2 linked regions of the Desulfitobacterium hafniense DCB-2 genome follow. The protein of the gene in region 1 interacts with the protein of each later gene in a pairwise test. Links are inferred from orthologs where the notes say so. Each region holds a gene or a part of one and is shown in the gene's direction. Other genes may lie near its edges. The genes, in order: DHAF_RS11940 and dnaX.

Region 1 (15,961 bases):
TGCTCAAATCTTAGGAACAAGGCACTTTCAAGCCAACGAATGTCTTTCTTACCTGACTCAAAGCAAAGAACCCCTGACAGAGCGGCAAAGAACAGCCTTAGGCAAGCGGATCTTTGGTTGTGATACTTGCCAGGAAGTCTGTCCTCATAACGGATTAAGATGTGACGAAGAAGGGAAACGGAGTATCCTGAATAAGATTAAAGAGGATCGTCAAGGAGAATTGAGAAAGGCAGGGCAGGAGGGAAAGGAACCTGATGTAAGCGGGGAGAAAGCTCTCCCCAGAGGAGTGGACCTCTGGGATATCCTGAACCTGACGAAAAGACAATTCAATCAACAGTGGAGAGGCACAGCAGCCGGCTGGAGGGGTAAAGGGATCCTGCAAAGGAATGCTTATCTTGCCTTAAAGAATCTCCGGGATCCCCGTCTGCCAAGCTGGGAAGAAGAACGAACCGGGCAGGATATTCCGAAGCTGATTCAACCTTATTATAGTAAGGCGGATAAATAGTAGAAAGTACATGGCGTGCCGGAAGTGAACCAGCGGTGATTATCCGGGCGGCGTGGTGATGCCCTTCAGGTCCACCGGAATTATCTTGAAGGGGCTGTCGCAGTAAGACAGTCAGAAAAAAATAAGAAAAGAGGGCGACTGGCAGATGCCAGAAGCCCTCTTTTGCCGTAAAATATAAGTTGATGAACGCCCATACTTTACGGCCAGATTATACATCAAACGGGAGTGTATATCAACTGGTTCTTCCTATGGATATTGGAGAATTAATCCCGGCCGATGATTCGGTAAGGCTTCTGGGCAGTGTCTTGGAAAGGATGAATTACAGTAAATTGCGCGCTGCTTACTCCCGCCTTGGGAGAATCGAAACCTCCCCGGAGAATCTATTCAAAATTGTGGTCTACGGCTATATGAACGGGACCTATTCCACTCGCAAGCTGAAACAGGCTTGTCAGCGCGATATCAATTTTATGTACCTGTGGGGCCGAGCTCCCGCCCCCAACCATGCTACCATTGCCCGTTTTCGTAGTGAACGCCTGACGGATGCTATGGAGGATTTATTTTTACAACTGGTCCAGCTCTTGTCCGAATTAGGTGAACTGTCCCTTTGCAGCGTGTTTATCGACGGTACCAAACTAGAAGCTGATGTCAACCGGTATAGTTTCGTATGGAAGAAATCCACTCAAAACCATGAAACCAAGATGCAGGCCAAGATGAAACGTGAGTTACCCAAACTGGCCGCTGAACTAGGCCTGCGCTTTGATGTCAGAGAAAAGATCCGGACCAAGGACTTAAAGAAGCTACGCAAACACCTCTACGCTCTCAAAGGTGAGCAGACATTCGTTCATGGTAAAGGCAAGAGAAAATCTCCCTTGCAGAGAGCCATTGAAACGGTTGAAGGGTATCTGGCTCGTCAGAAAAACTATGATGACTACAACCACAGCTTCGGAGAGCGAAACAGTTTTTCCAAGACCGACCGGGATGCAACCTTCATGCGGATGAAAGAGGACCACATGAAAAATGGCCAGCTCAAACCGGCCTACAATGCCGTCTTAGCCGTCGATGCCGAATACATCGTCAGTGCCCTCATCTCTCAGGAGCGCAGTGATGTGAATACCTTTATTCCTATGATGAAAACCCTTAAGAGCCTTGGCTACACTAAACCGGTGGCGGATGCAGGGTTTGAGAGCGAAGAGAACTATACCTGGTGCGAAGACAACGGTCAGATGGCCTTCATCAAGCCCGCCAACCATGATCGGGCCAAAACCCGCAAGTATAAAAGCGATATCGGTAAACGGGAGAATATGCCCTATGATGCAGACAGCGATGCCTATATCTGTCATGCGGGCCACAGACTACAAGCGGCTTATGAAAAGAAAACCAAGTCCAAAAACGACTATCCTATCGTGACCACCGTCTATTCGTGTACTCAATGTGAGGGTTGCCCTCATAAAGCCAAATGCATCAAAGGCTCAAGCCCCAAACCCCTGGAAGAGCGCAGCAAGAACCTCTATGTCTCCAAGACCTTTCAGAGACAGCGTCAAGCGATGGAAACCCGAATCCAGAGTGATGAAGGGATTGTGTTGAGGGTCAATCGTTCCATCCAAGTTGAAGGAGCGTTCGGTGTGTTGAAGCAGGACATGAATTTTCGACGTTTCCTCTTACGCGGGCAGGTGAAAGTACAGATTGAGCTGTGGCTGTTGGCTACAGCGTTTAACATAAATAAACTCCACAACAAGATTCAATCGGGGCGTTGTGGAAGCCATTTACATCGTCTTAAAGCAGCGTGATCTAAAACAGAAGAGGGTCTACAGGGGAAAGGGTCTTCCCTTGCTTTGCTGTGTTCAAAAGAGTGCTTAAATGAGGCTCTCTTCCTCTTGTTCGGCCTTTTCCTCAAGAAAAAGAGGGGGCCGCATTACGTTTTCTCACAAACGTTTTGCGACACCCTCTTCCTTTTTTATGGTAAAATATTCATAATCAAAAGCAAGGGTTTTCGATGGCCCGTATTGTTCTGCGTCTAAACCGATATAAAGCAAAGGGGTGCGCATATGAAACGGTGGATTGCATCCATTATTGTAGTGGCAATAATAGTGACTCTCACTGCCTGGGATAATCAAAGCGAAACAACAGTAAACAGCAATGCTCAACAGAATGAATTGCCCAGCGGTAGAGGAGAAATCGCGGAAGAACTCTCAGCCATTGCTGATTTTAATCACGATGGCATCAAGGAAACGGTAAAAGTGATAGCTTTTGATAATGGACAGTATTTTGAATTGCAGATCGGCAATTCTGAAGATCCTATCCTATGGAAAACGGAGGCTGCTACGGCTCATATGGGCTGGCTTGCCCTTTTTCTATGCCAATGGGATGGGGCAGACTATCTTTTGCGCTATTCCCCTTATATGTCTCAGGGAATGTGCCACTATCGCTACGATTTGTTTTTTCTTGATTCATCCGGCAACGAAGTCATAGTCGACAGTAACGCTGTATATTTTGATATAAATTTTGGCAGCCCGGTTCACCTTTCCTTCAACCCCGCTGAAATTGCTGCCTTTATGCATAAGGTAAACGCTTATCTCGAAAACAGTGTGGTTTTGCTCAATACGGATGGCAATCTGAAGTTTGCAGATGAATCCCATTTGCAGGATGCTTTGTGGTGGTTAGATGACGAAGAGGGGTTCACCGACGATAAAACAGCTGACCTTAGTGAGCGTTTAGCAGCCTATAAAAAATACTGTGAAAGCAGATAAGCCGAATACGAAAATGGGAGAAAATTGAGTATAAATCTTTTGGTTATGAAAGATAGGGGGGAAAGCTTGGCTATATGCTGAGCTTTTTGATTTGTTGATTGATCTATCGTTGCTTGGTTGTTCCAATGGCTTGATATTTGTATAATAAGTTAATAATGATTACCTGGAATTGAGCTGAGGCCAATGAAAGTTCCGTTAAGTTATCAAGCGACCGAATACGACTGCGGGCCAACAACGATGATGAATGCCATCAGCTTTCTTTTTGAACGGGAAGAAATACCGCCCGATGTCATTAAATATATTATGCTTTATTGTCTGGATGTCTACAATGACAAGGGAGAGATCGGCAAAAAAGGAACCTCCACCATGGCCATGATGTTTATCAGCAATTGGCTGGGTCAATTCGGCAAGGCTAAAGATTTTCCCATTGAAATCGCTTATCTGACCAAGGAAAATGTTTTTATTGGCCAGACAAGTAAAATCGTTATGGCGCTTCAGCAAGGAGGCGTTGTCGTCGTACGCCTTTATTACGGAGAAGAGCACTATGTCCTTTTGACGGGTATAGATAACGAGAATGAATGGATTTATCTGTTTGATCCATACTATCGTGAACAGCCTTTTGAAGAAGAGGGTATTGAACTCATTGCCGATGCCCCCATGCAAATGAATCGCAAGGTTCCATTTAGCTATTTTAATCAGGAAAGTTCGGAAATTTATGCGCTGGGACCTAAAGATGCCCGGGAAGCGATTATCTTATACAATAAAATCACGCAAAAAACGGCGGAAAGCACAATAGAGTACTTTATCTGACGATTGGACTGTGCCTTTTGGCAGGACTTGAATCACTGCGATTTAAGTCCTTTTGTTTAGTCAGCAAGGTGGAAACCATGTCCGCCCGCGAATTGCAGAAATCATTAGCTCTTAAACAACGGTTTGGTGAAGATGGGATCTTGAGTATAAGGCAAAATAGATCTATAATAATGTTCAGTTCTCTAAAATGTGGGGGTGTAGCTCAGCTGGGAGAGCGCCTGCTTCGCATGTAGGAAGTCGTGGGTTCGAGTCCCATCATCTCCACCATATGAAACACAAACCCGAGTTAATCTCGGGTTCTTTTATCTATATGTAAAGTGATAAGGTATTGGAACGGGAAGGCCAGATAACGCTACTTTCGTTAGCATTTCGAATACCGGGTTTAAGGGAGATGGTGATGAGATTGTAGATCAAGTGATTGGCTGTACAGAAGGATTTGCGTTAGTCCTCTCATGATTAAAGGCCTTGCTTGAGCATAATATTATTTTAAATCTTGTATCAGACCGTTTTCCCGCTCAGAAAATAAAGTAGAAGGCAAATCTAATCACAATTTTTTTATAATGCGCAGGTATAAACAGAGAGGTATAATCATGAAAGAGAATATATTATTTCAGCTGGACATGTGCTGGCAGCTTTATCTTTATCATATGAACGATCTTAAGGAAGCAGAGGCGTTATGGGTATTCAATTCCTCGGGACTACAGGTATACAAGCAGGAAGAAGGCTGGTGTATAGACTGGCCTGAAACCGAGAGTTACGAGTCTGGTCCACCCAGCATTGCCTGGACTTTGTGGCATATTATATATTGGTGGAGCACTGCATTGGATTATAATTTTGATAAGGGCACCTTAAAAAAAGAGGATATTCCTTGGCCAGGAAGTGTTGAAAAAGCAAAAGCAACAATAAACTTCCTGCACGATAAATGGGTTTCATATTTAATCGATTTGTCGGACGCAGATTATTTGTCAAAGCAATATGCCAAATGGCCATTATCCGATAGGAACTTTTCAGATACTGCATTATGGTTAAATGGCGAATTAATGAAAAATGCAGCAGAAATAGGTTATGGGCGATTTTTATATAGAACCTGTGCAAAATAGTTTTCATATATGATTTAATTGAAGGTGATACTCATGAACCAGCAAGAATTCCATATGCTTGATGATGAAAAACTCATATGGATATATGTCGAACTGATTATTCGAAAAGTACGCGGGAAAGCCCCGGCAACAAAGTCGCAGATCATTATGCAGTTGACTAACGGGCAACGAGCATTGTTCCTGTTTCAAGTTCTATATGGTCATGCCAATAATGGGATTCCTCAATTTTTTGCACAGATTTCTTATTTGGCGGATAGGCTGGATATCTGGTCCGCCCTTAAATCAGGAATGAAATATTTCAATGACATTGAAATGCTGAGCCTTATTGAGAAAATGGAAACCGTTTATGCTTATTATGAGGTAGCGCAGCGAAGAGAAGACAGGATATTGCTGGATGAACTTGAGAAATTGTATAAGGAGAGAATCCCTTTCACATTAAAGCGGATTGGTTCATTGATCCGAAGTAATCCGGCAGAATTTACGGTGTCTTTTGACCTAATTTCTTATGAAAAATAAGGCTTAGTAAAAGGCATAAAGCAGCTCCTCAATAAAACTACGCTGGAATGTACCAAGAACGCGATGTTCCTGGGTATATTCCAGCGTAGTTTGCTTTATACAGTAAAAGGAAAGGCTTCTTACTTGATGCGCTTGCTGACGAATCGCTCCATCCGGGTTAAGGCTTCCTGAATCTGTTCCGTGGAATAAGCATAGGAGCAGCGGATATGTCCTTCTCCTGAGGGGCCGAAAGCTGTGCCGGGAACCACGGCTACTTTTTCTTCCTGGAGAAGCTCATTGGCAAATTCCTCCGAGGTCAACCCGGTAGCTTTGATGCTGGGGAAGGTATAGAAGGCGCCCAGTGGCTCGAAACAGGATAAGCCCATTTTGCGGAAGCCATGTACCATCAGTCGGCGGCGGCGGTCATAGGTGGCCACCATATCCTGCATAGCCTGTTCAGCGGAGCGGACCGCTTCCAAAGCGGCCAGCTGGGCGGTGATGGGAGCACAGAGCATTGTGTATTGGTGAATCCGGGTCATGGCTTGGATAAAGTCATGATGCCCGGCTACATAGCCGATTCTCCAGCCGGTCATGGCATAAGATTTGGAAAAACCGCTGATATGCAAGGTGCGGTTTCTCATATTGGGCAAGCTGGCGAAGGCTGTATGGCTGCCGCCGTAGCTCAAATCCGAATAGATCTCGTCAGCCACAACGATCAAATCATGATCCTGGACGAACTTGGCAATGGGTTGGTAGTCTTCCCAGGTCATGATGGCTCCGGTAGGGTTATTAGGATAGGAGAGCACCAGAACCTTGGCGTTGGGGGTATAGACCCGCTCCAGATCCTCTACCCGCACCCGGAAATCTTCTTCTTCCCGGGTGGGAACATAATGAACTTCCGCACCGGCCAGGGTTGCACAAGGGCCGTAAGAGACATAGGCAGGGTCTGTAAGCAAGAGGGCGTCTCCCGGGCCGAGCAGGGCGCGCATCGCCAGATCGACGGCTTCGCTGGCGCCTACGGTGATCAGGATTTCATCATTAGGATTGTATTCCAGGCCCAGCTTTTTTTCCATATTCCAGGAGAGGGCCTGCCGCAGCTCCAGAAGTCCTGAGTTGCTGGTGTACATGGTTTGTCCTTGCTCAAGGGAAAAGATGCCGCTCTCTCTCACGGTCCATGGCGTGACAAAATCCGGTTCTCCGACCCCGAGAGAGATTACATTTTTCATCGTTGAGACCAGATCAAAGAATTTGCGAATCCCTGAGGGGGGTAAATTGGCCGCGATCGGTGAAAGGTACTGATTCACGGTGAAATCACCAGCCTCTCGGGATTATCGTCTTCCCCAAGGAGTTCCACGCCGTTTTGCTTATAGCGTCTGAGGATAAAATGGGTGGTTGTGTCGGTGACATGCTCCAGGGGAGCAAGTTTTTCGGCCACAAATAAGGCCACTTCCTGCATGGTTTTCCCTTCAATTAAAAGGGAAAGGTCATACCCCCCCGACATCAGGTAAACCGCTTTGATCTCAGGGAATTTCTGCAGACGGCGGGCTATTTTATCGAACCCATAACCTCTCTGAGGAAGAACCTTAACATCGATTAAGGCGGTTACGATGGGTTCGCCGGTCCGTTCCCAATTGATCAGTGGACAGTATTGAGCAATAATTTTTTCTTCTTCCCATTGCTTAAGGCGCTCTTCTATAAATTCTTCCGACAAACCGGTCTGAATCGAAAGCTCTTCAAGGGATAAGCGGAAATCATTGGCAATGAGTTCGAGAAGCTTACGTTCATCATGTGTGAGCATGAACAAACTCCTTTCAATTAAGTTTTAAAACATCATATCACACTGTTCTGTAATACAACAAGAGAGAATAATGCAAATTATTATATAGGATAGGGAGAAAGGAAGAAGATTCTAAAAAATATCATATCACGAAAAAACTTGATTGTTAATCTACTTTAAGCAGAATCCAACCCTTTTTTGGACAAATTAGTGAGACATTCTTGGGCATTTTCAAGATTTAGGGTATAATAGAGTGATGATTTATTGCGCATTGCGAAAGGATATGTAGATTAATGGCACATCTTAACATAGTATTAGTCGAACCTGAGATTCCCCCCAATACAGGCAATGTAGCAAGGCTCTGCGCCGCTACAGGAGCCGCCTTGCATTTGGTCAAACCCTTAGGCTTTGAAATAAGCGATAAGCACTTAAAACGAGCCGGCTTGGATTATTGGGATATGCTGGATATTCACATTTACGAAAACTATGCTGAATTCGAAGCCAAGAATCCCCAAGGCCCCCGCTACCTGGCAACCACCAAGGCACAACGCCTCCATACAGATATTCACTACCAACAGGGAGGGTATATTCTCTTTGGCAAAGAAACAAAGGGGCTCTCTCCGGAAATTCTGGCACGCTATCCGGAGACGACTCTGCGCCTGCCCATGCGTGCCGATGCCCGCTCCTTAAATCTTTCCAATTCTGTAGCTGTGGTGGTCTATGAGGCCTTGCGCCAGTGGGGAAACCCGGGACTCATATAGAATGTAGGACTGTTTCACTTAAGATGTAGTATTGTTTGACTTCTGGAGGAAAAGACATGACCTTTGTTTTAACCTTTGTTATTGCCTTAATCATTGCCGTTATCGCCACTCCCTTGTCCATGAAACTGGGGAGACGTTGGGGAGCCATCGATTACCCGGGAGGCCGCCGCGTACATAAGACCCCTATTCCCCGGATCGGCGGCATTGCTATCTATGCAGCCTTCTGGATTGCCGTGATCATTATGGGTATATGGGATAGGCAGATTTGGGGATTGTTTTTCGGCAGTACGATTATTGTTATCGTCGGGGTGGTGGACGATATATTTGACCTGCGCCCCATGGTGAAATTGGTATGGCAGATTATTGCGGCTGCCCTTTTGCTTTTCTTCGGTTTTTCCATGAGTCAGATTTCTCTTCCCATCATCGGGATGAAATTGGATTTTGCGTCCATTGGTTTAGGATGGCTTGGCTTAGTCTTAGCAGTTTTTTGGATTGTCGGACTGGTGAATACAGTGAATATTTCCGATGGTTTGGACGGTCTTGCCGCAGGGATCTGCTTTGAAGCTGCCCTGTTGCTCTGTTGGTCGGCCATCCGCATCAATGAAGTAACAGAAGCCCATCTGACCTTGGCTTTAGCCGGTGCGGCCTTAGGCTTTTTATTCTTTAATTTTCATCCGGCCCGGGTGTTTATGGGGGATTCCGGGAGTATGTTTCTGGGCTATATTATCGGCGGAATCTCGATTATGGGGTTGCTGAAAACAGCCACGGTCCTGGGCCTGGTGTTTCCTCTCCTTGTCTTAGGTATGCCCTTGACAGATATGACCTTTGCCATCATCCGCAGAAAATTGCGGGGCCATTCCATCGCCACGGCGGATCGGGGACATCTTCATCACCGCTTGTTGGATGCCGGCTTTAGCCAGCCTCAGGCTGTGCTGCTCCTTTACGCCATGAGCGGATGCTTTGGCATGGCGGCCGTATTAGGCGCCCTGGGCTCCTGGGTTTGGGCGGCCGCCCTTTTGAGCGCCGATTTTGCTCTCTTGGTGATCATTTTAATGCGTCGTACCGCCTTGCTCAGTGTCATGAGCCGGAAGCACAGCAAATAAGAATAATGAGTGTTGATGAGTTGCACTTAAGGAGTGGTAAAAATGGAAATTCGCTTTCACGGTCATGCTTGCTTCGAAATCATTGGGGAAAAGGGCAGAATACTGATTGATCCTTTCCTGAAGGGGAACCCGGCAGCCGATGTGGGGCCGGAACATTTCACTCACCTGGACGGGATTCTGGTTTCCCACGGGCATTCCGATCATTTAGGGGATGCCATCGAACTCTCACAAAAGACCGGAGCCCCTCTTATTTGTGTCTTTGAGCTGGCCCGTCTCTGTGCCAGGTATGGGGCGAAGACCCATGCCATGCATATCGGCGGCAAGCATACCTTTAACTTTGGCACGGTGCGTTTGACCCAAGCCCTGCACGGCTCGGTCTTTGAACCGCCGGGAGAAGAAGAATCCTTTACTTATGCCGGTATGGCCTGCGGATTTTTGATCCAGATGGATGGCAAGTGGATTTATCATGCGGGGGATACGGGGCTTTTCGGGGATATGGAGCTGATCGGACGGCGGCACCCCTTGGCAGCCGCCATGCTGCCCATTGGGGACAACTACACCATGGGGCAGGAGGAAGCGGTCTATGCCGCTACCCTCTTAAGGCCCAGTTATTTGATTCCCATGCATTATAATACCTTTCCGGTTATCCAGCAGGACCCTCAGGAGTTCATCGAGCTTTTAAAGAGAAAGTTCCCGGCCAGCAAAGGGGAGATTTTAGCCCCTGGCCAATCTCTGATCATTTAATCTTATCATTTAATTAATAATTGATAGAGTTATTGTTTTAATACCTGCCGTTTAGGTGGGTATTTTTTATGGGTGTTTCGGAGAAACTCTCTTTATACCTATCTATGCTTTAAATAAGCGATGGATAGATAACGCGGCTCATCGGACGCTGTTGCCGGTAAACACTCTGCGCCTGGCAAGTTTTGGATAAGGAGTTGATTCACAATGACACGAAGACCTTGTGCAGCTAATTGCTATTACTATGTTGAGGGTCGCTGTCGCCTAAAACAACAACCCATTGAGAAAAGGCACCTTTGTCCGTATTTCGAGGGACAAGGGATGAGCAGGGGGATGATTTGATGAAAGGTAAACATATTAAGCTGAAAAGAACAGATCCGCTGGAAGCGTTGAAAATGGAGATTGCCGCAGAATTAGGCCTTATCGATCAGGTTCGCTTAAAGGGCTGGCATTCACTTTCAGCAAAAGAGGCCGGAAAAATCGGGGGCTTAATGACCCAGCGCATCAAAAGCAGAAGCCAGCAGGAGAACGAGAATTCCCTGGATTAGCTTGGCTTTGAATTATATAACAGTTGCTGATTCGACAAAATATTTTTCAAAATAAAACCGGGAATATGCCTTTCAGACCACCGGATGTGGTATAATTGAGTCTGAAAATCGCTTGATAAAGTAGGGAGCGTTACGATTGAGTCAGACGAAACATCAACAAATTTTAAGTTTCATTGAAGGCCTTGCCGTAGGCAGCAAGGTCTCTGTCCGCTTTATTGCCAAAGAGCTTGATGTCAGCGAAGGAACCGCTTACCGGGCCATTAAAGAAGCAGAGAATAAAGGATATGTCCGTTCCATCCCCAAAGTGGGGACCATCCGTATTGAAGGAGCTAAGGAACGGCGCATTGAAGATTTAACCTTGCGTGAAGTCTCGCAAATTGCTGAAGGGATTGTGCTCTGCGGTTTTGAAAGTCTGGATAACTCGCCCAACAAGTTTTTGATTGCGGCGATGGAATTGGACGCCATGGAGAGATACTTAGAAGACAATTCTTTGTGTATCGTAGGGAATCGTCACGATGCCCAATTGCTTGCTTTGCAGAAAGGCTCCCCTCTGCTGATTACCGGAGGATTTGAACCCCAGGAGGATATCATCCAACTGGCTAAAGCCAATCATCTGGCTATTATTCAGACCCCTTATGATACCTTTGCCGTGACCACCATGATCAACCGGGCCCTTTATGATCGTTTGATTGAAAAAGAGCTTATTTTAGTTGAGGACATTATGGTCAAGGATGTGAATTATTTGACCACCCGTGCCACCGTAGGAGATTGGCACGAGCTTTCACAGCAAACCACCCACAGCCGCTTTCCCGTTGTGGACGAGGAGAATATCGTGGTCGGCATGATTACGGCCATCGATGTAGCCGGCGCCGAGATGAATACTTCCGTGGTGGAAGTGATGAATCCCAACCCTTATGTGGTGGGCAGGGAAGACTCCGTAACCCATATTTCCCGCATTATGCTTTGGGAAGGCTGGGAGATCGCCGCAGTGGTTGACCAAGGAGTGCTGATCGGCATTATCAGCTTGCAGGACGTCTTGGAAGCCTATCAGCAGATCCAGAAGCAGCCTCAGTTTGGTGAAACCGTGGATAATCTGATTTTAAGCGGTTTCCGTTATGTGGAGGACCCCGAGTACCTGACTATCGAGGGCGAGATTACCCGGTTTATGATCAATGAATTTGGTTCCGCCAGTCCCGGAGTTTTAGTGACCTTAATGAATATGGCCGGATACATTGCCCTGCGCAAGCAATACCGGCTGGATGCGATTACAGAGAATTTTACCTTCTATCAATTGCAGCCCATCCCCGTAGGGACGGAAGTCCGCATTACGGTCAAATTGCTGCTGGTGGCGAAAAAGCACTGCAATATTGAGATTGATGTCTATTCCAATAACCAGCTTTTGGCCAAAGCCCTGATGACCGCCAGAATGGGCGATAAAAAGGTTTCTTAGTTAATAGTTGAATTAAATAGGGGAAAAGGCCTTGAGTTATCAGGGTCTTTCTTTCATAATGGGGATAGTGTAATGACCCGCTCACATTTCGCCAAATGACTTGTCTGAAAGTGAACGTGTCATGACACTAGTACAAAAAGGAGGTCTGATTATGGGATTTGTTCACCTCCATGTCCATACGGAATACAGCCTTCTTGATGGGGCGGCCCGGATTGAGAAACTGGTGAAAAAAGCCGTCGAGCTGGGTATGCCCTCGGTGGCCATTACCGATCACGGTGTCATGTATGGTATTATTGATTTTTATAAAGCCTGCAAAAAGGCCGGCATTAAGCCCATTATTGGCTGTGAAGTTTATGTGGCCCCGCACCGGCGGACGGAGAAGGTGCCGGGACGGGATGACAACAACCGCCATCTTGTGCTGCTGGCTGAAAATGAAGAAGGGTACAAAAACCTCATTAAACTTGTCTCCATGGCTCATATCGAGGGCTTTTATTATAAACCCCGGGTGGACAAGGATATCCTGAGAAGGCACAGCCGGGGACTGATTGCCTTAAGTGCCTGCTTAGCGGGAGAAGTCTCGGAGTATCTCCTCAATAATCAGCTGGAGACAGCGGTAGAGAGTGCGTTGGAGTATGAAGAGATCTTCGGCAAAGGGAATTTCTTTTTGGAAGTCCAGGACCATGGCCTGGAGGAGCAGCAGCGGGTTAATACGGGAATGTTTGAGGTGCAGCGCCGAACAGGGATTCCCATGGTAGCCACCAACGATGTCCATTACGTCAACAAAGAGGATGCCTTTATCCAGGATGTGCTCATCTGCATTCAGACTGGAAAGAACCTTACCGATGCCAGCCGTATGAGCTTTTCCAGCGAGGAGTTTTTCTTGAAATCGGAAGCGGAGATGAATCTGCTGTTTGGCGAGCATCCGGAGATTCTGGAGAACACGGCCCGGATCGCGGAGCGCTGTCAGGTAGACTTTAAATTCGGGGACAATTATTTGCCGGTCTTTGAGGTTCCGGAAGGCTATACCCTGGATACCTATCTGAGAAAAAAATGCTATGAAGCTTTTCCGCTTTTTTACCCCAACCAAAGGACCGAAGAAAAAGAGCGGCTGGATTATGAATTAGGAGTCATCGCCCAAACCGGGTTCTCCGGCTATTTTCTGATCGTGGCGGACTTTTGTCAGTATGCCCGTCAAAATGGTATTGCCGTGGGGCCGGGCAGGGGATCTGCCGCCGCCAGTATGGTAGCTTATCTGATGGGGATTACCACTGTAGAACCGATGCAGCACGATCTGCTTTTTGAGCGGTTTTTAAATCCGGAGCGGATCAGCATGCCGGATATTGATATAGACTTTGACCCGGACGGCCGGGAGCGGGTGATCAACTATGTTATGGAAAAATACGGCGCCGATAAGGTCTGTCAGATCATTACCTTTGGAACCATGGGCGCCAAAGCGGCCATTCGTGATGTGGGCAGAGTGCTGGGAATTCCTCTGGCCCGGGTGGATAAAGTGGCCAAAGCGATCCCCAGTGACTTAGGTATGACCTTGGAGAAAGCCCTGGCTGTATCCCCCGATTTGGTGAAGCTCCTGGAAGAGGACGGGGAGATTAAGAAGCTCTATGAAATCGCCCGCTCCCTCGAAGGAATGCCTCGTCATGCTTCCACCCATGCCGCCGGTGTGGTGATCGCCAAGGATGCTCTGGATACCTATATCCCCTTGCAAAGGACTTCCGACGGAGGCTTCACCATGACCCAATTCCCCATGAAGACGGTGGAAGAAGTGGGCCTCCTTAAAATGGACTTCCTGGGGCTGCGCAACCTGACCATCATCCAGGAAACCTTAAAGCAAATTGAGGGGAATCGGGGGGAAGTGCTGGATCTGCAAAGCCTGCCCCTGGATGACAAGGCCACTTTTGACATGCTTTCCCTGGGCAACAGCACCGGTGTTTTCCAACTGGAAAGCGGGGGGATGCGCAATGTACTTAAAGAATTGAAACCATCCTGTTTTGAAGATATTATCGCGGTGGTCGCCCTGTTCCGTCCCGGCCCCATGGAGCAGATTCCAGAGTTTATCCGCCGCAAGCATGGGGGAAACGTCTCTTACCTGCATCCCCTGCTGGAGCCCATTCTCAGAAGCACCTATGGGGTGATCGTCTACCAGGAGCAGGTCATGCAGATTGCCCGGGATTTAGCAGGTTATTCCCTGGGACGCGCCGATCTGTTGAGGCGGGCTATGGGGAAAAAGAAAAAGGAGATCATGGAAGAAGAGCGGCAAAGCTTTATCTATGGTTTGCAGAGCCCCAGCGGCGAGGAGATTATTCCCGGTGCCCTAAAACTCGGCCTCACGGAAAAGGAAGCTGCGGAAATCTTTGACTTGATGGCCAAGTTTGCCGAATATGGCTTTAATAAAGGGCATGCCACAGCCTATGCCGTGATTTCTTATCAGACAGCTTACCTTAAAGCCAACTATCCGCTGGAGTTTAATGCGGCTTTAATCAGCACCGTGATGAGCTCGGCGGATAAGGTGTCCTTTTATATTCATGAAGCCCGGCAAAGCGGGATTGAAATTCTCCCTCCGGATGTTCAGTACAGTCAGGTGGGCTTCAGCATTGAAGGCCGGGGCATTCGCTTTGGCTTAGGGGCTATCCGCAATGTGGGGGTCAATGTGGTGGAGAAAATCATTGAGGCCCGTCAGGAAGGCCTTTTTGACTCCCTCTATGATTTCTGCATTCGTGTGGATGCCAAGGTCCTCAATAAGCGGGTCCTGGAAAGCCTCCTCAAAGCCGGAGCTTTCAGCTTGCTGTGTAAAAGGGCCCAAGGACTCTTAGCCTTGGATTCTATCCTGGAGATAGCCCAGCAGCGCCAAAGGGATAAAGAGAGCGGACAAATTTCCCTGTTCGATTTTGGGGACGACTTGGATGAAGGGATTGAACTCCCTGATGTCGAAGAATATTCTCCTCGAGAACTCCTGACGATGGAAAAGGAATATCTGGGTCTTTATCTCAGCGGCCATCCTCTGGAAAGTGTTCTTCCCAAGCTAAAGAATGCTGTCTCTGAGGATATTCTGACCTGTCTCGAAGGCGATGAGGAAAAGAAGGTCATCCTGGGGGGAATCGTCACCGGATACCGCACCACCGTGACCAAACGGGGGGAAATGATGGCCAGCTTTGTGCTGGAGGATTTAACCGGAACTATAGATGTTTTGGTGTTCCCGCGGATTTTTGCCCAAAGTGCCCGTTTGACGGAGGATCAGGTCGTGGTGGTGGAAGGAAGATACAACATCCGGGATGATGAACGCAAGATTTTTGCGGAGCGTATCACGGATCTGGAGAATGGGGCAGAGCGAACTAAACCGATAGGGTACAAGGACTACGAGAAAACTCAGACCCGGGAGAAAGCTCAGACTCGAACCCAGCCGCCAACTCAGCCCTCAACCCAGTCTCCCCCGAAGCTTAGTGCAGTACCTTCCGCGAAGCCCGGTGCAGTACCTGCCCGGAAGCTTTACTTAAGATTTCCTTACGAAGGGACGCCTCTTCTCGAAGAGGCCCTGCCGATCCTGCGTCATTATTCGGGAACCCATCCGGTGCTCTTCTATTTTGAGCAGGATAAAAAACTGATTCAAGGAAACCGGGAACTTTGGGTGAATGATTTGGAGGAATTGGTTCAGGCCTTGTCAAACATACTAGGGGAAAGCAATGTGGTATGGAAGGTCAATGCCATGTAAAAACGATGCGAAAAGGAGCAGGACAAGTGCGAATAGCAATTTATCCCGGAACTTTCGATCCCGTGACCAATGGGCATTTGGATATACTGAAAAGGGCGACGGAATTTTTCGATGAAGTGATCGTTGCCGTAGCTGTAGACAGCAATAAAACCACCCTTTTTTCCCTGGAAGAACGTATTCAGCTCCTGGAGACCGCTGCC
Region 2 (14,762 bases), 2.6 Mb from region 1 along the record:
GGCTAATTTTAACAGTTTTTTGTTCGGAAGCATCGTCTCGATCAGTGATTTTGAAATGATCCTGGTAGCAGGCATCAGTTGTATCGTTATGCTTGCTTTCATCCTTTTGTACAAAGAGTTATTCTATATTGCCTTGGATGAAAGGGCGGCACGGCTGTCAGGCGTCCCGGTGGGTGTGATCAATTTTATCTTTACCATACTGACGGCGGTAACGGTATCCGTTGCCGCCCGCACGGTGGGAGCACTGATCGTTTCCTCAATGATGGTTGTTCCGGTGGCTTGCGCCATGCAGGTTGGCAAAAGCTATCGGCAGACGGTTATTTATGGGGTCATCTTTGCGGTTGTTTTTACAGTGACCGGCTTGTTTCTATCCTATTACCTGAAGCTGAAACCCGGAGGCACTATCGTCCTGCTCGGCGTCCTCTGCCTGGTGGTGATGCTGCTTATCAAGCAAATAATTTCCATGCTTAGACGAACTGTGTTTAAAATGTAGTCGGTATATTCTATAATTAATGCAGTTATTGAAAAAATTAATGCAGTTATTGAAAGAGGTGACGATCATGAAAGAAGTAAACAATAACTGGCCTGCCGGCGTCAAAAGAACAAAACCGCGGGAGAGTGTACTTTCTGTCCTTGAGCATGCCCCAAAGCCTCTCAGTGCTGTGGAAATCTGTTCCGAGATCGAAAAAGAAGGGGAATCCCCCTGGCTGTCCACTATTTATCGGATACTGGAGCTTTTTGTCAAGAAAGGCGTGGTTGTTAAACTTGCGGTGCTGAACAATGAGATGGCTCTTTATGAACTGAACCGTTTTCAGCACAAGCATTACGCCATCTGTTTGGGCTGCCATAAAATTGTCACAATGAATAATTGCCCCATGGAGAAATTTATCCCGAAAATCGAGGACGATGATTTCCGGGTCCTGGGCCATAATTTAGAAGTGTATGGCTACTGCCGGGAATGCTCTGTTAAATAATAATGCAGCTTCTCACCTGATTCCAGGCTTATTTCCTGTGTACAGGCATATAGTTTATAGATAGAAAAAAGAAGAGGAGGGTATCGATGGGGACAGAAATCTATATTATTTCCGGGTTTCTGGGAGTAGGCAAAACCACCTTAATCCAAAAAATGCTTAAAGAGGCTTTCCAGGGGGAAAAGGTGGTTCTGATCGAAAATGATTTCGGTGAGATCAGCGTCGATGCGGCCTTGCTTAAATCAGGCGGTGTGGAAGTCAAAGAAATCAGTGCCGGGTGCATTTGCTGCAGTCTTTCCGGCGATTTCGTGAAAGCCCTTAAGGATCTTTTGCTCCGTTTTCACCCTGATAAAATTATCATTGAGCCTTCCGGTGTGGGCAAGCTTTCCGATGTTATGAAAGCTTGTTCCGATCCGCGTATTGTGCTCCACGCCAAGGTGAAGGGCAAAATTACGGTGGTGGATGTGAAACGCTGCCAAATGCATCTTGACAACTTTGGCGAATTTTTCGAAGATCAGATTCGCAACGCCGATGTGGTTGTGTTCAGCCGCTCAGAAAGTTTCCCCGCTAAACTAGGGGATGGGGAAAAAATAGTCAAAAAGCTGAACCCTCAGGGAAGAGTCCTGACCAAGCCGTGGGCTCAAATCAATACGGCGGAACTCCTGAATCCGCAGCGTCAGCAGCACAGGCTTCCAGGCCGATGCCGACATGGTCATGATGAGCATAATCATGACCATCGCGACCATCATAGCCATGACCACAATCATCATGACCATGACCATGACCATGCTCATCATAGCCATGATCATGCAGCGGACTGCAGCCACCAAGAGGGATGTGAACATAACAGCCGGGCGGAAGATGTCTTTGATACCGTCACTATCCGGACAAAGCGGGTATTTGATACTGAAGAGTTAAAGGCCAAGGTCGTGAAAATGGAGAACAGTGCCAAAGGAACGATTCTGCGGGCTAAAGGCATCGTCCGCGGCCCCAAAGGCTATTTAAACCTGCAATATCTCCCCGGGGATATTCGGATCACCGGCTGCCACGCCAGGGGCGATATGCTCTGCATCATCGGCCGCAACCTCAACCGGCAGGAGCTGTGCGCTATTTTTAGCGGGGAGTGATGGGATGGCGATACCGGTTTATGTAGTGACCGGCTTCCTGGATGCCGGCAAGACGACCTTTTTGAATAACCTGTTGAACAAATATAGCTGGCGGGATGTCAGGGCCTTCGTCATCCAATTCGAGTCTGGTGAAGAGGAATTTCAGGGGCGGCACCTCAATTGCTATAAGCTCAGCGTCCCCAAAAAAATTCTGGAGCAGCGGCCCGAGCAAATCGTCGAACGAATCTGCAGCAGCATAGAGGAGCAACCCTTCGATGAGATTTGGATTGAGTGGAACGGTGTCGTTCCTTTTTCAGAGCTGCAGTCATTGCTTTTGCACCCCTCCCTGCGCGGCCTCTGCCAAATTCAAAAAGTGGTGCATATTGCCGATGGGGAGAACATAGAAAATCTGTTGGGCAGGACAGGAGCCTCTTTGCCGGAACAGATTGCCAACAGCGATTTCGTCGTGATGCGCAATGTGGATTCGGCGGTTACTTACCGCCGGATTCGGCGCCTCGTCAACGGGCTCAATCCCGGGGTCCCCCTCTATAAGGTAAAAGAGTATCAGGAGCTCTATAAGCAGCTTTTCGGAAAGAAAGAGCATCCGGTCAATCTTTTTTTGCTCATGGTTATCGCCATGAGCGCCCTGTACTTCATGGCCAAGCCGGTCCTGGAGGGGGCGCAGATCCCGGTCAATACCATTGTCAATGTATTTTTGGGGATTATCCTGCAAGCGGTCCCTTTTTTATTGATCGGGGTATTGCTTTCCTCCGCTATCCAGGTTTTTATCCCCCAAAGCTTTATTGAGCGCCGCTTTCCCAAATCCATCGGCATGGGCATGCTGGTGGCCATTCTGGGGGGCTTCTGTCTGCCGGTCTGCGACTGCGCTTCTATTCCCGTTTTCCGGAGTCTGGTGCGCCGGGGGATTCCCCTCCCGGTGGCTGTCACCTTTATGACCGCTACCCCGGTGATCAATCCGGTGGTGATCGTGTCCACCTATTATGCCTTCAGCGGCAATACGGGAATCGTGGTCGGGCGGATTTTCTTTGGTATTGTAGCGGCTGTTCTGATCGGGCTGACCATGGGCTTCTGGCCGCCCAAGGGTTCGGTATTGGCCGGAGGGGCTTTTGACAGGCTTTTATGCAGCTGCGGCTGTTATGATGATGTTGAATCCATCACAACCTTCAAGGGAAAAGCCGGTCTGTTCATCCGTCATTCCCAGGCGGAGTTCTTCGGTGTCGGCAAATATTTAGTGATGGGCAGCTTTATCGCCGCCCTGTTTCAGGTCATGGGAACCGGCCTGTTTACCAAGGCCCAGGATGGGGCGGGTTTGGCGGTCTCCATCTTAATTATGATGGTGATGGCCTTTGTGCTTTCCCTGTGCTCCTCCTCCGACGCGATTATCGCCCGCAGTCTTGCCAATCAGTTCCCCATGGGCGCAATTATGGGCTTTCTGGTCTTTGGGCCGATGATGGATATCAAAAATGTCCTGATGCTCTCTTCGGGATTTTCTAAAGCTTTCATCGTTAGATTATTGCTGACGTCCTTGAGTATATGTTTTGTTTTGGTCTTTCTGTTTTTTAATTGGGGAGGGATGTAACATGCCGGCCAAAGCATTTAATCCTCAGATCTTTCTGGAGTTCTTATGCTATTGTGTTTTTGGGGGATTGATCTTTTATTTGGTGAGCAGTGAAAAATATCTTACTTATGTCACACCCCGGTTGAAGCCCTATCTCTATTTTACGTCCATCGTCATGGGTGTATGGGCCTTGACCGCTTTGGGCAGATTGTTTCGCCCCCAGCATAAACTGCGCTCCGCCCACTGCTTTGTGTTGGTGATCCCCATCGTATTGCTGTTGCTTCCCCATGCCCCTGTCAGCGCGTCCAATCTTTCCGGCAATTATATCGGCGGCAGCGCTTTTTCCAACCGTTCCGGCCAAAGCGCTTTGAGCATGCAGAACGACCTTTCTATTACTATAGAGGATGCTTCATCTCCGGAAGATAAGGTACAGGCTGAAATTATTCAGGAACCCCTTGCCGGATTGCCGGCCGGTGCCTATGTCTCGGAGCTGCCCGGCTTGGATATGGGGAATAAAAGAATCACAGTGGCCCATGAAGATTTCAGCATGTGGCTTACGGAAATGTATACCAATATAGAGAAATATCAAGGGTATACAGTGGTTATGACGGGATTTGTTTTCAATGATCCTGAATTTCTTAAGGAAGATGAATTTGTGCCGGCCCGCTTGATGATGTCTTGCTGTGTTGGGGATTTGGCACCTGCCGGGATACTCTGTAAATATGATCAGGCTGACCAGCTCCAGGCAGAGTCGTGGGTGACGGTTGAAGGAACCCTTACGCTGGGACAGCATGAGTATGACGGTGTGCTATCTGATGAACCCCAGATTAGGGTAACGAAAATTACACCGGCAGAGGCTGTGGAAGGTTATATCTATCCTTATTGATCTCTAATTTTTCGACATTTGTTTTCCTTATTATGGATTAAAATTCGTTGTTATTTGCCTGTGAATCGATTAAAATCTTCTTGAAAGGAATTTCGGGGGGAATTAATGTGGAAAAGAGGTTATTAAAGAAGATCGAGGTGCTTCGCAAAAAATTATATCGATATGCAACGACACGCAGCTTAGTTGATGCAAGAGTTGTCGAGTTAAGCCAAGAGCTGGATTACCTTTTGAATCAATATCAGCGTTTGAATAAATACACACAGCTGTCTTTTTGGTGATTTTATTCGTCTTTTATTGACATGTCCTGAATGTTAGCTTATAATAAGCTTCGTCACCAAATTTCATAGTCTTTTTGGCAAGACGAACACGGAGAGGTGGCTGAGTGGTCGAAGGCGCTCGCCTGGAAAGCGAGTACATGGGCAACTGTGTCGAGGGTTCAAATCCCTCTCTCTCCGCCATAAAATGCAATTCAGCCAAGTTGGATCCGTTCGCATTCGACTTTGGCTTTTTATTTTGTTATAATTGATTTGGCCGTGCTAGACGGGGAGGTAGCGGATCCTTGTACTCGCAACCCGCTTTAGCGAGGTGGAATTCCTGCATAAGGGCAGCGTTTGTGGAGCGGCCGGGGCTAATTGTGATGAGGTCTGGGTCTTGCGCAACAGAGCACTTCGAACCGTGTCAGGTCCTGACGGAAGCAGCACTAAGGAGCAAACTCTGTGTGCCGCAAGGTCGCCTAGGCTGAGCAGTGAATCCCGGATTCGTCCGGAAGCGTCTGTTCGAGTAAAGGTGCACGGCCTTAAATATTTATCATATAAAGGTGGTCTAAGACCATCTTTTTTTCCACTATCAACATTCATGCAGCTTGGACTGGACCACAGAATCTACTTCCGGGGGAGTATAGCGGAAGGGGGAGCCCAATGGCTTATTTGGCTTTATACCGCGAATGGAGACCGAAAAATTTTAAAGATATGGTAGGGCAGGACCATGTCACCAAGACATTGACAAATGCCCTTATGCAGAGCAAAGTAGCTCACGCCTACCTTTTCAGCGGACCGAGGGGAACAGGTAAGACCACTACGGCAAAGGTCCTGGCCAAGGCATTAAATTGTGAGCACCGGGAGGGTGTTGAACCCTGCAATCAATGTGCTTTTTGTCTGAGCATCGATCAAGGAAGCGCTATGGAGGTCTTTGAGATCGACGCCGCCTCCAACCGGGGTATCGATGAAATCCGTGATTTGCGGGATAAGGTTCGCCTAAGTGCCGGGGAAAGCAAATATAAGGTTTACATTATTGATGAAGTTCATATGTTAACCACCGAAGCTTTCAACGCCCTTCTCAAAACCCTGGAGGAACCTCCTGAGCGGGTGGTATTTATTCTGGCTACCACGGAGGTACATAAAATCCCCTTAACCATTCTTTCCCGGGTGCAACGCTTTGAATTTCACCGGATTCCTTTGGAACAGATTCATAGCCATTTAGATAAGGTGTGCCAAACCATCGGCCGGGATGTGGAGCCGGAAGCCCTCCAGATTATTGCCCAAAAATCGGAGGGAGGGCTGAGAGATGCCCTGAGTATTCTGGATCAGTGTCTCCTGCTGGATGGGAAACTGGGTGTAGAACAGGTCTATCAGGTCCTGGGCATGGTTGGGGAAGAGTTCAGCGCCCAGCTTGTGGATCACCTCCTGACCGGTGACTATGCCAAGGCCTTGGGGTGTTTAGGGGAAGGCATCAATCAGGGGATGGATCCCAGACAGATCATTCGCGAGCTGCTGGATTATATGCGGCAGGCCTTGCTTTATGCTTCGACTCAAGCCTTTCCTCAGGTTGCGCCTCACCTTAGAGAGCATTTGGCTTACCAATGCCAAAAGCTGGGGCTCAAAACCCTCTTGCAATGGATAGGGATTCTGCTGCAGGGGGAAAGTCAATTAAAATATGCCGCCAATGCCCGTTTAGCGGCGGAACTTCTCTTAGTTCAGGTGATTTATGACTCTCAGCCCGGCTATAGCAAGGAATCTCCCCAAGTTCTGGAACGCTTGCAGGAATTAGAGGAGGAGATCAAGAACCTTTCTACAGGGAAGAGCCGCCAGGAAAGCAAAGGGGAACTCCCCAAAAAGGTCAATGAGAGAAGCTCAGAGCCGCCGGGTCACAAAAAACCTGAATTACCCCCCCTCCAGGATAAACCGGCAATCTCCCAAGGGGGAGAAACCGCTGCTCTGTCCATTGAACAGGTTCAAGGCCGCTGGGGAGATATTTTAGAGCAAGTAAGAAAACGCAAAAAATCCACCCATGCTTTTTTGATGGAAGGCAAGCCTGTTGAATTGGATGGGGATAGTCTGGTTATCGTATTTAAGGAAGGTCTGTCTTTCCACCGGGATAAGGTCAATCAGAAGGAAAACCGGGAAACCATCGAAGAGGTTCTCCAAAGTAGCCTGGGCAAAGCCTATCGGTTGCAAAGTCTCCTGGAAAATGAATATGGAAAAGACCCTAAGGATTCAGAACATGTTGAAAAAACCAAGGAAAATCCGATGATCAAAAAAGCGGCCGATTTATTTGGGGCGGACTTATTGATTGTTGAAGAATAATAGTGTAAGGAGTGTATTTGAAATGGCATTTAAAGGCGGCGGTATGGGAAATATGGGCAATATGCTCAAGCAAGCTCAGAAACTCCAGGAAGAAATGGCGAAGGCCCAAGAGGAGCTGAAGACCCGCACAGTTGAGGCATCAGTGGGCGGGGGGGCCGTTCAGGTCGTGGTCAATGGTAAAAATGAACTGGTGGAGTTAAAAATTAAACCAGAGGCTGTGGATCCCGATGATGTGGAAATGCTGGAGGATCTGGTCAAAGCCGCAGTCAACGAAGGCTTGCGCAAAGTAGAAGAGCTTGTATCCTCAGAAATGGGCAAATTAACCAATGGTTTAAAAATTCCCGGTCTCTTCTAAGCGAGGAAGTATGGATTTTTTGAATTATCCTGAACCCCTGGCCGATTTGATTACAGGTTTATCCCGCTTGCCTGGGATCGGACCGAAAACGGCGGGTCGTTTGGCTTTTTACCTGCTGCAGCAACCCCAGGTGGCCGAAAACCTAGCGGAAGCCATGATCAGAGCTCAGCGGGAAATCAGGCAGTGTTCCCTATGCTGTAATTATACGGATCATGATCCCTGCCCCATCTGTACCGGGGAGAAAAGGGAGCGTACCCTGCTCTGCATTGTGGAGCAGCCCCGGGATGTGGTTTCTTTAGAGAAAACAAGAGAATTTAAAGGGCTTTATCATGTCCTGCATGGCGTCATATCTCCTTTGGAAGGAGTCGGGCCGGAGCAGCTGACGATTTCCAAGCTTTTAGGGCGTTTAGAAGGAGTCCAGGAAGTCGTCATGGCTATGAACCCCACGGTAGAGGGAGAAGCTACGGCACTGTATTTATCCAGGCTGCTTAAGCCTTTGGGAATCAAGGTAACACGGATTGCCCATGGTTTACCGGTGGGCGGTGATCTGGAGTATGCCGATGAAATTACCATCGCCCGTGCTTTAGAAGGCCGTCGCCAGATCTAAGGGTGATCTCAAAAAATTAAGGTCAATAATGTTCTTCTTTGTCCACTTTCTGCATAATTTGGACTAGTAGTGGTAAAGGAGGGCTTATCATGACCTTAATTTTTTTGGCCTTATTCGTTCTATTGATCGGCTTGGTGGTTAAGAGCAGCTTAGGTCAACCCAACACCTTTTTAAAGGCGGGGATTCACATCCTGGGAGGAATCGTGGGCCTGTGGTTCTTCGACTTGATATTAAGTGTTGTCGGATTTGGTATTCCTATTAACGTATTTACCATAACTTTGGTAGGTCTTTTAGGTTTTCCGGGAGTCGTGGCTTTGGTGGGCCTGCAGGTCCTGGGCATTTAACCTTGAAAAGTTCAAAGGGTTTTAGGGGAGAATTAGGGTTTTTAAATGTGATTTTTTTCGTTTATGGCGGTTTTTTTACATAATTATTCATCTAGCTCCATTTTACGTCTTGACGGATTTATCCAGCCGAGAGTATACTGATACTGACTGCAGGGGACGTTTCGGTCTAACTACCGAAATAGTTCCCTCAACTCGTTTTTATAGAATTTTTGCGAAAATTTAATCATTTGATTTCCGAAAGATTATCATTAACCCCTTTTTTCTCATCTTTATTCATTGCTTTACATAAGCAAGGTTTGGGTGGAAAAAGAACTTCCTTAAAAAAGAATCTCTTTTTTAACCCTTTTATTAAATTTTCTTTTAGGAGGATGTACCAAATGGCAAAAATGAAGACAATGGATGGTAACGAAGCTGCTGCTCTGGCGTCGTATGCGTTTACAGAAGTAGCAACCATCTTCCCGATCACTCCCTCTTCAACGATGGCTGAATTGGTAGATGAATGGGCTGCCCATAACAAGAAAAATATCTTCGGTCAACCTGTCAAAGTTGTTGAGATGCAATCTGAAGCAGGAGCTGCCGGTGCAGTTCACGGGTCCCTTCAGGCTGGTGCTCTTACCACCACCTATACAGCTTCGCAAGGTCTGCTCTTAATGATTCCGAATATGTATAAAATCGCCGGCGAACTTCTGCCCAGCGTCTTCCACGTCAGTGCCCGGGCTTTGGCTACCCATGCGCTGTCCATTTTCGGTGATCACCAGGATGTTATGTCCGTAAGAGCTACCGGTTTTGCTCAATTGTCTTCACATAATGTTCAAGAAGCTTTAGACCTGGGCTTTATTGCTCATTTAGCCACCATCAAAGCCAAAGTTCCTTTCGTTCATTTCTTCGATGGGTTTCGTACATCCCATGAAATTCAAAAAATCGAAGTAACCGATTATGATGATGTGGCAAAACTCTTAGACCGTGACGCTCTCCAGGCTTTCCGGGACAATGCCTTGAATCCTGAGCGCCCTGTTCTGCGCGGTACTGCCCAAAACCCCGATGTCTATTTCCAAGGCCGTGAAGTATCCAACCGCTATTATGATGCTGTTCCTGATATTGTGGCCCATTATATGGACGAATACGCTAAGATCACCGGCCGTGAATACCAGCCATTCCAATACTATGGTGCTGAAGATGCTGAGCGTGTGATCATCGCCATGGGTTCTGTTTGTGATACCATTGAAGAAACTGTGGATTATTTAGTAGCAAAAGGTGAAAAAGTGGGCGTGGTTAAGGTTCACCTCTTCCGTCCTTTCTCTACTAAATATCTGTTCAAGGTTCTGCCTAAGACCGTTAAGGCCATCGCCGTTCTTGACCGGACCAAAGAGCCTGGTTCCACTGGCGAACCTCTCTATCTCGATGTGAAGGATTCCTTCTTCAATCATGAAATCAAGCCTGTGATCGTGGGCGGACGTTATGGTTTAGGTTCCAAAGATACAACTCCTTCCCAAGTACTGGCTGTTTACAAGAATCTTGCCCAAGCTGAGCCAAAGAATGACTTCACCATCGGTATCGTGGACGATGTTACCTTCAAATCTTTACCGGAAGATGAAGTTGTCAGCACCGCTCCTGAAGGCACTATTGCTTGTAAATTCTGGGGATTAGGCTCTGACGGTACCGTTGGCGCCAACAAGCAAGCGATTAAAATTATTGGTGACCACACCACTATGTACGCTCAGGCTTATTTCCAATACGATTCCAAGAAATCCGGTGGTATCACCATTTCCCACGTTCGTTTTGGTAAAAAACCCATCAAATCCCCTTACTATGTATCCGATGCCAACTATGTTGCCTGCCATAACCAAGCCTATGTCGGTCAATATGATCTGACCAAAGGTCTGAAGAAAGGCGGCACCTTCGTCCTGAATTGCCAATGGCAGCCTGAAGAATTGGCAGACAAGCTTCCTGCTTCCATGAAACAATTCATCGCCAAGAATGATATTAAACTCTACATTATTGATGCAGTCTCCATCGCCCGGGAGATCGGTTTAGGCTCCCGTATCAATATGGTTATGCAATCCGCTTTCTTTAAGCTCGCCAATGTTATTCCTGTGGAAGAAGCCCTCGGCTATCTGAAGGAATCCGTGGTCAAAACTTATGGGAAAAAGGGACAGAACATCGTTGATATGAACAATGCCGCTATTGATCGCGGTGCGGATTCCCTGGTCAAGGTTGAGGTTCCCGCCTCCTGGGCCGACGCTGCTCCCGCCCAAGCTGAAGCAGCTGCTGCCGCAGATCTTCCCGAGTATGTGGCCAAAATCCAAAATGTTATGAACGCCCAAGAAGGGGACAGCCTTCCTGTCAGTGCTTTTGTAGGCCGTGAAGACGGAACGGTTCCCGTAGGCACCACTGCTTATGAGAAGCGTGGTATTGCTGTAATCGTGCCTGAATGGGATGTTGAAAAGTGTATCCAATGTAACCAATGCTCTTATGTATGTCCTCATGCGGCTATCCGTCCCTTCTTGCTGAATGAAGAAGAAGTGGCCAATGCTCCCGAAGGCTTCGTGACCAAGAAAGCTCTTGGCAAGGAAGCCGACGGCCTCCAGCTTCGTGTTCAAGTGAGCCCGCTGGATTGCACAGGCTGCGGCAACTGCGCTGAAGTATGCCCGGCTAAAGGCAAGGCTTTGGTCATGAAGGATGCGGCTGAACAAACTGCCGCCCAAGCCGGTAATTGGGAATATGCTTTGACTGTGACCAACAAAGCTGAGCGTTTTGATATCACCACCGTTAAAGGCAGCCAATTTGCCCAACCTCTCCTCGAGTTCAACGGCGCTTGCCCGGGCTGCGGAGAAACAGCTTATGTTAAGCTCCTCACCCAGCTTTACGGCGATCGCATGATGATTGCCAACGCCACCGGATGCAGCTCCATCTGGGGCGGCAGTGCTCCTTCCGTACCTTATACTGTCAATGCCAAGGGACAAGGTCCTACCTGGGCGAACTCCCTCTTTGAAGACAATGCCGAGTTCGGTTACGGTATGTATCTTGGCGTGCGTCAACAGCGGGAAAAACTGGCTCTGTTGATGGAAGAAGCTTGCGCAACCGAAATCAGCGCCGACATGAAGGAAGCGTTCCAAGAGTGGATCGCCGGCATGGATGATGCCGATGCTTCCAAAGCTGCTGCCGCTAAGGTTCGTGCCGCTCTGGATGTTTACGAAGGCGACAGCGCTTTGATCGCTGATATTAAAGGCAGAAAAGATCATCTTGTCAAGAAATCCCAATGGATCGTCGGCGGTGACGGCTGGGCTTATGATATCGGTTACGGCGGTTTAGACCATGTCCTGGCTTCCGGTGACGACGTCAATATTCTGGTTATGGACACCGAAGTTTACTCCAATACTGGCGGTCAATCTTCCAAGGCTACCCCCCGCGCTGCTGTGGCGAAATTCGCAGCTGCCGGTAAGAAGATCCGCAAGAAAGACCTGGGTATGATGGCCATGAGCTATGGCTATATCTATGTGGCCCAAGTAGCCCTTGGTGCTAATATGGCTCAAACCATCAAGGCGATGAAAGAGGCCGAAGCTTACAAAGGACCTTCCATCATCATTGCTTATGCTCCTTGCATCAACCATGGCCTGAAGTCCGGTATGTCCAAGAGCGTTACCGAAGCGAAAAAAGCGGTTGAAGCCGGTTACTGGCATCTCTATCGCTTCAACCCCGATCTCGAAGATCAAGGCAAGAATCCTTTCACCCTGGATTCCAAAGAGCCCACAGCTTCCTTCCGTGACTTCCTCATGGGCGAAGTTCGGTACACCTCCTTGATCAACACCTTCCCGGAATCTGCCGAAGAGCTCTTTGAAGGTGCCGAGAAATATGCGAAGGTCCGCTTGGATTCTTATAAGCGCTTGGCAAGTTACAAATACGAATAAGATTCATCCTGGATTGCAGTAAGAGAGCGGGCTTTGGCCCGCTCTTTTTGCACGGTCATAAAATTATAAGCAGGCAGTGGTACATTGACTTAAAACCAGGCTAATGGTTATAATAATTTATATAAATGTGATTTTAAAACGTAAAATTCTTATAAAAGTGTGGGAGGCAGCCTTGTGGAAAGGATCATCATGCAGGATTTACTGCGTTGGAAAAACTCCAAACATCGCAAACCACTCATTTTGAAAGGCGTACGGCAGGTGGGCAAGACCTGGCTGCTCAAAGAATTTGCCAGACGCTATTATAACAACTTAGCCTATTTTAACTTTGATGAGCATCCGGAATATAAGCAGTTCTTTGAAAACACCAAAGACGTGGAACGCATTTTACAAAACTTGATGATGGCGAGCGGGCAGATCATTAATCCCAAAGAGCCTGGGACTACCCTCATAGTATTTGATGAGATCCAGGAGTGTCCCAATGCTTTAAATACCCTTAAATATTTCTGCGAAAACACCCCTCACTATCATGTGGCCTGTGCCGGTTCCCTTCTGGGCATCGCCTTGTCCAAGCCTGCCTCTTTTCCGGTCGGCAAGGTGGATTTTTTAGAAATCGGGCCGATGACCTTTACGGAATTTTTGCTGGCCAACGGTGACGGAAATTTTGTCTCTTACCTTGACAACTTAGATAGAATTGAACCGATTCCTGATGCTTTTTTTAATCCTCTTTATGAAAAGCTGAAGATGTACTTTGTGACGGGTGGGATGCCGGAATCTGTTCGTTCCTGGACTGAAGAACGGGATGTAGAATTGGTGCAACAAGTGCTGGCCAATATTCTTGGGGCCTATGAACGGGATTTTGCCAAGCATCCTGACCCCAAAGACTTTCCTAAAATATCATTGATCTGGAAGTCGTTGCCTTCACAGCTGGCCAGGGAAAATAAAAAATTTATTTATAAAGTTGTCAAGGAAGGGGCCAGGGCCAGGGAATATGAGGAGGCACTGCAGTGGCTTTGCGATGCCAGCCTTGCTTATAAGATATACCGCAGCAGTGCCCCAGGATTGCCGATTTCCGCCTATGATGACCTGGCTGCGTTTAAGCTGTATCTGGTGGATGTGGGGCTTTTGCGCCGATTGTCCCTATTGGCCCCTTCGGCTTTTGGTGAAGGGAACCGGCTGTTTGTGGAGTTTAAAGGAGCTCTCAGCGAGAACTACGTGCTTCAGGCGTTGCGCAATCAGCTTGAGGCCATGCCTCGTTACTGGACGATGGATAACCCACGGCATGAAGTGGATTTTTTAATTCAGAGAGAAAACGAGATAATTCCTGTTGAGGTTAAATCGGAAACCAATGTGGAGAGCAGGAGCCTGAAGAAGTTTAAAGAAAAATACGGTGACAAAGTAAAACTTCGTGTCCGTTTCTCCCTGAATAATTTACGGCTGGACGGTGATTTGCTGAATATCCCACTGTTCATAACTGATTATGCAGATAAGCTGATCGGTATGGCTTTAACGGATCAGCCCAAAGAATAATTCCACCCCATCCGAGTTAAACTACCATAAATTGTGTGTAAAAAAGCTTCTGCAGGGGAAGGAAGATGGATATGGACCAGGAAGATCTGATACGAAGGCTGAATTGGTTCTACAGCTTGGAGATGAACCAAGTGGAGCTATATAAGGTGCAAAGCAAGCAGTTTAAAGATCACTATGCCGGGCAGGTCTTTGAGAGAGTGGCCGCCATAGAACAGTCCCATGTGGATAATGTGGCCGCCCGCATTACGAGTTTAGGCGCCAAGCCTACCCTGCTGGGAGAAGTGGTTTCTCCCATCCTCGGCATGTCCTTAGGCAATCTGATGTCTTTAACCGGCCTGGAGAGAACTCTGCAGCTGAATATGGAACTGGAAAGAAAGGCTATGAGCGATTATAAGAAATTAATTGAGGATCTGGTGGCAGGGGGAGAGGATCCCGGCGGGGATCTTTGCAGCCAGCTGAAAGATAATTTTGTGGATGAGCATCTGCATACGGCATTGTTCGATACCCTGAGGGAGAATTTGATGGAAGACAAGATCGAGACACTATAATTCCTTCCCTGGCCAAGATTAAATCAAAATTGGGGAGATAGAATCTTATCTATTTAGGAAAGGATTCTATCTCCTTTTCTATAGGCTTAGCCTGGAAAGGGGCTGGTCTGCAGTGCTGAAAACCCTGCAAATGCAGCATGGGTGTATAAGAGAAAAGCTTTCCGAGGACAATAAGCACATAAGGAGGGGGTGGTCGTTTTGGCTAAACGTTTTTTCACCATGATCAAAGAACTTACTCAGCGTCCTTATCGGAAGAGAATCCGGGTGGTTCATAAGGTTCCTATCGATCAAGAATGGGATAAGCCTGTTTCTTTTGCGCGGATTAAAGAAGAATTATCCAAAAGCAGCG

What was found.
Region 2: the proteins of DHAF_RS11940 (region 1) and dnaX interact in binary tests that used the Escherichia coli proteins (3 or more experiments, as listed by UniProt). The link is inferred for Desulfitobacterium hafniense DCB-2 from one-to-one orthologs.

What each region holds. Positions count from the first base shown.
Region 1 is NC_011830.1:2,589,062-2,605,022, forward strand. What follows is about bases 11,789-15,961. They hold DHAF_RS11940 (DNA polymerase III subunit alpha), read left to right. Parts: upstream 11,789-12,188; coding sequence 12,189-15,761; downstream 15,762-15,961. Other genes in these bases: DHAF_RS11935 (DRTGG domain-containing protein), read left to right, coding at 11,789-12,037; coaD (pantetheine-phosphate adenylyltransferase), read left to right, coding at 15,788-15,961. Also shown: tRNA epoxyqueuosine(34) reductase QueG, read left to right, coding at 1-505; DHAF_RS11875 (IS1182 family transposase), read left to right, coding at 688-2,292; DHAF_RS11880 (hypothetical protein), read left to right, coding at 2,551-3,252; DHAF_RS11885 (C39 family peptidase), read left to right, coding at 3,436-4,062; DHAF_RS11895 (DinB family protein), read left to right, coding at 4,653-5,162; DHAF_RS11900 (hypothetical protein), read left to right, coding at 5,196-5,678; DHAF_RS11905 (aminotransferase class I/II-fold pyridoxal phosphate-dependent enzyme), read right to left, coding at 5,798-6,961; DHAF_RS11910 (Lrp/AsnC family transcriptional regulator), read right to left, coding at 6,958-7,455; DHAF_RS11915 (tRNA (cytidine(34)-2'-O)-methyltransferase), read left to right, coding at 7,728-8,195; DHAF_RS11920 (glycosyltransferase family 4 protein), read left to right, coding at 8,252-9,298; DHAF_RS11925 (metal-dependent hydrolase), read left to right, coding at 9,341-10,042; DHAF_RS11930 (alpha/beta-type small acid-soluble spore protein), read left to right, coding at 10,381-10,587; more of DHAF_RS11935, read left to right, coding at 10,724-11,788. UniProt on the Escherichia coli protein: DNA polymerase III is a complex, multichain enzyme responsible for most of the replicative synthesis in bacteria. This DNA polymerase also exhibits 3' to 5' exonuclease activity. The alpha chain is the DNA polymerase catalytic subunit.
Region 2 is NC_011830.1:42,214-56,975, forward strand. The notes cover bases 4,818-7,791. They hold dnaX (DNA polymerase III subunit gamma/tau), read left to right. Parts: upstream 4,818-5,459; coding sequence 5,460-7,124; downstream 7,125-7,791. Other genes in these bases: DHAF_RS00260 (aspartyl-phosphate phosphatase Spo0E family protein), read left to right, coding at 4,818-4,820; DHAF_RS00275 (YbaB/EbfC family nucleoid-associated protein), read left to right, coding at 7,147-7,479; recR (recombination mediator RecR), read left to right, coding at 7,490-7,791. Also shown: DHAF_RS00235 (metal ABC transporter permease), read left to right, coding at 1-493; DHAF_RS00240 (Fur family transcriptional regulator), read left to right, coding at 561-974; DHAF_RS00245 (CobW family GTP-binding protein), read left to right, coding at 1,061-2,098; DHAF_RS00250 (permease), read left to right, coding at 2,103-3,677; DHAF_RS00255 (TIGR03943 family putative permease subunit), read left to right, coding at 3,679-4,542; more of DHAF_RS00260, read left to right, coding at 4,650-4,817; more of recR, read left to right, coding at 7,792-8,086; DHAF_RS00285 (pro-sigmaK processing inhibitor BofA family protein), read left to right, coding at 8,176-8,430; nifJ (pyruvate:ferredoxin (flavodoxin) oxidoreductase), read left to right, coding at 8,808-12,338; DHAF_RS00295 (ATP-binding protein), read left to right, coding at 12,513-13,865; DHAF_RS00300 (demethoxyubiquinone hydroxylase family protein), read left to right, coding at 13,931-14,413; DHAF_RS00305 (spore germination protein), read left to right, coding at 14,633-14,762. UniProt on the Escherichia coli protein: Part of the beta sliding clamp loading complex, which hydrolyzes ATP to load the beta clamp onto primed DNA to form the DNA replication pre-initiation complex.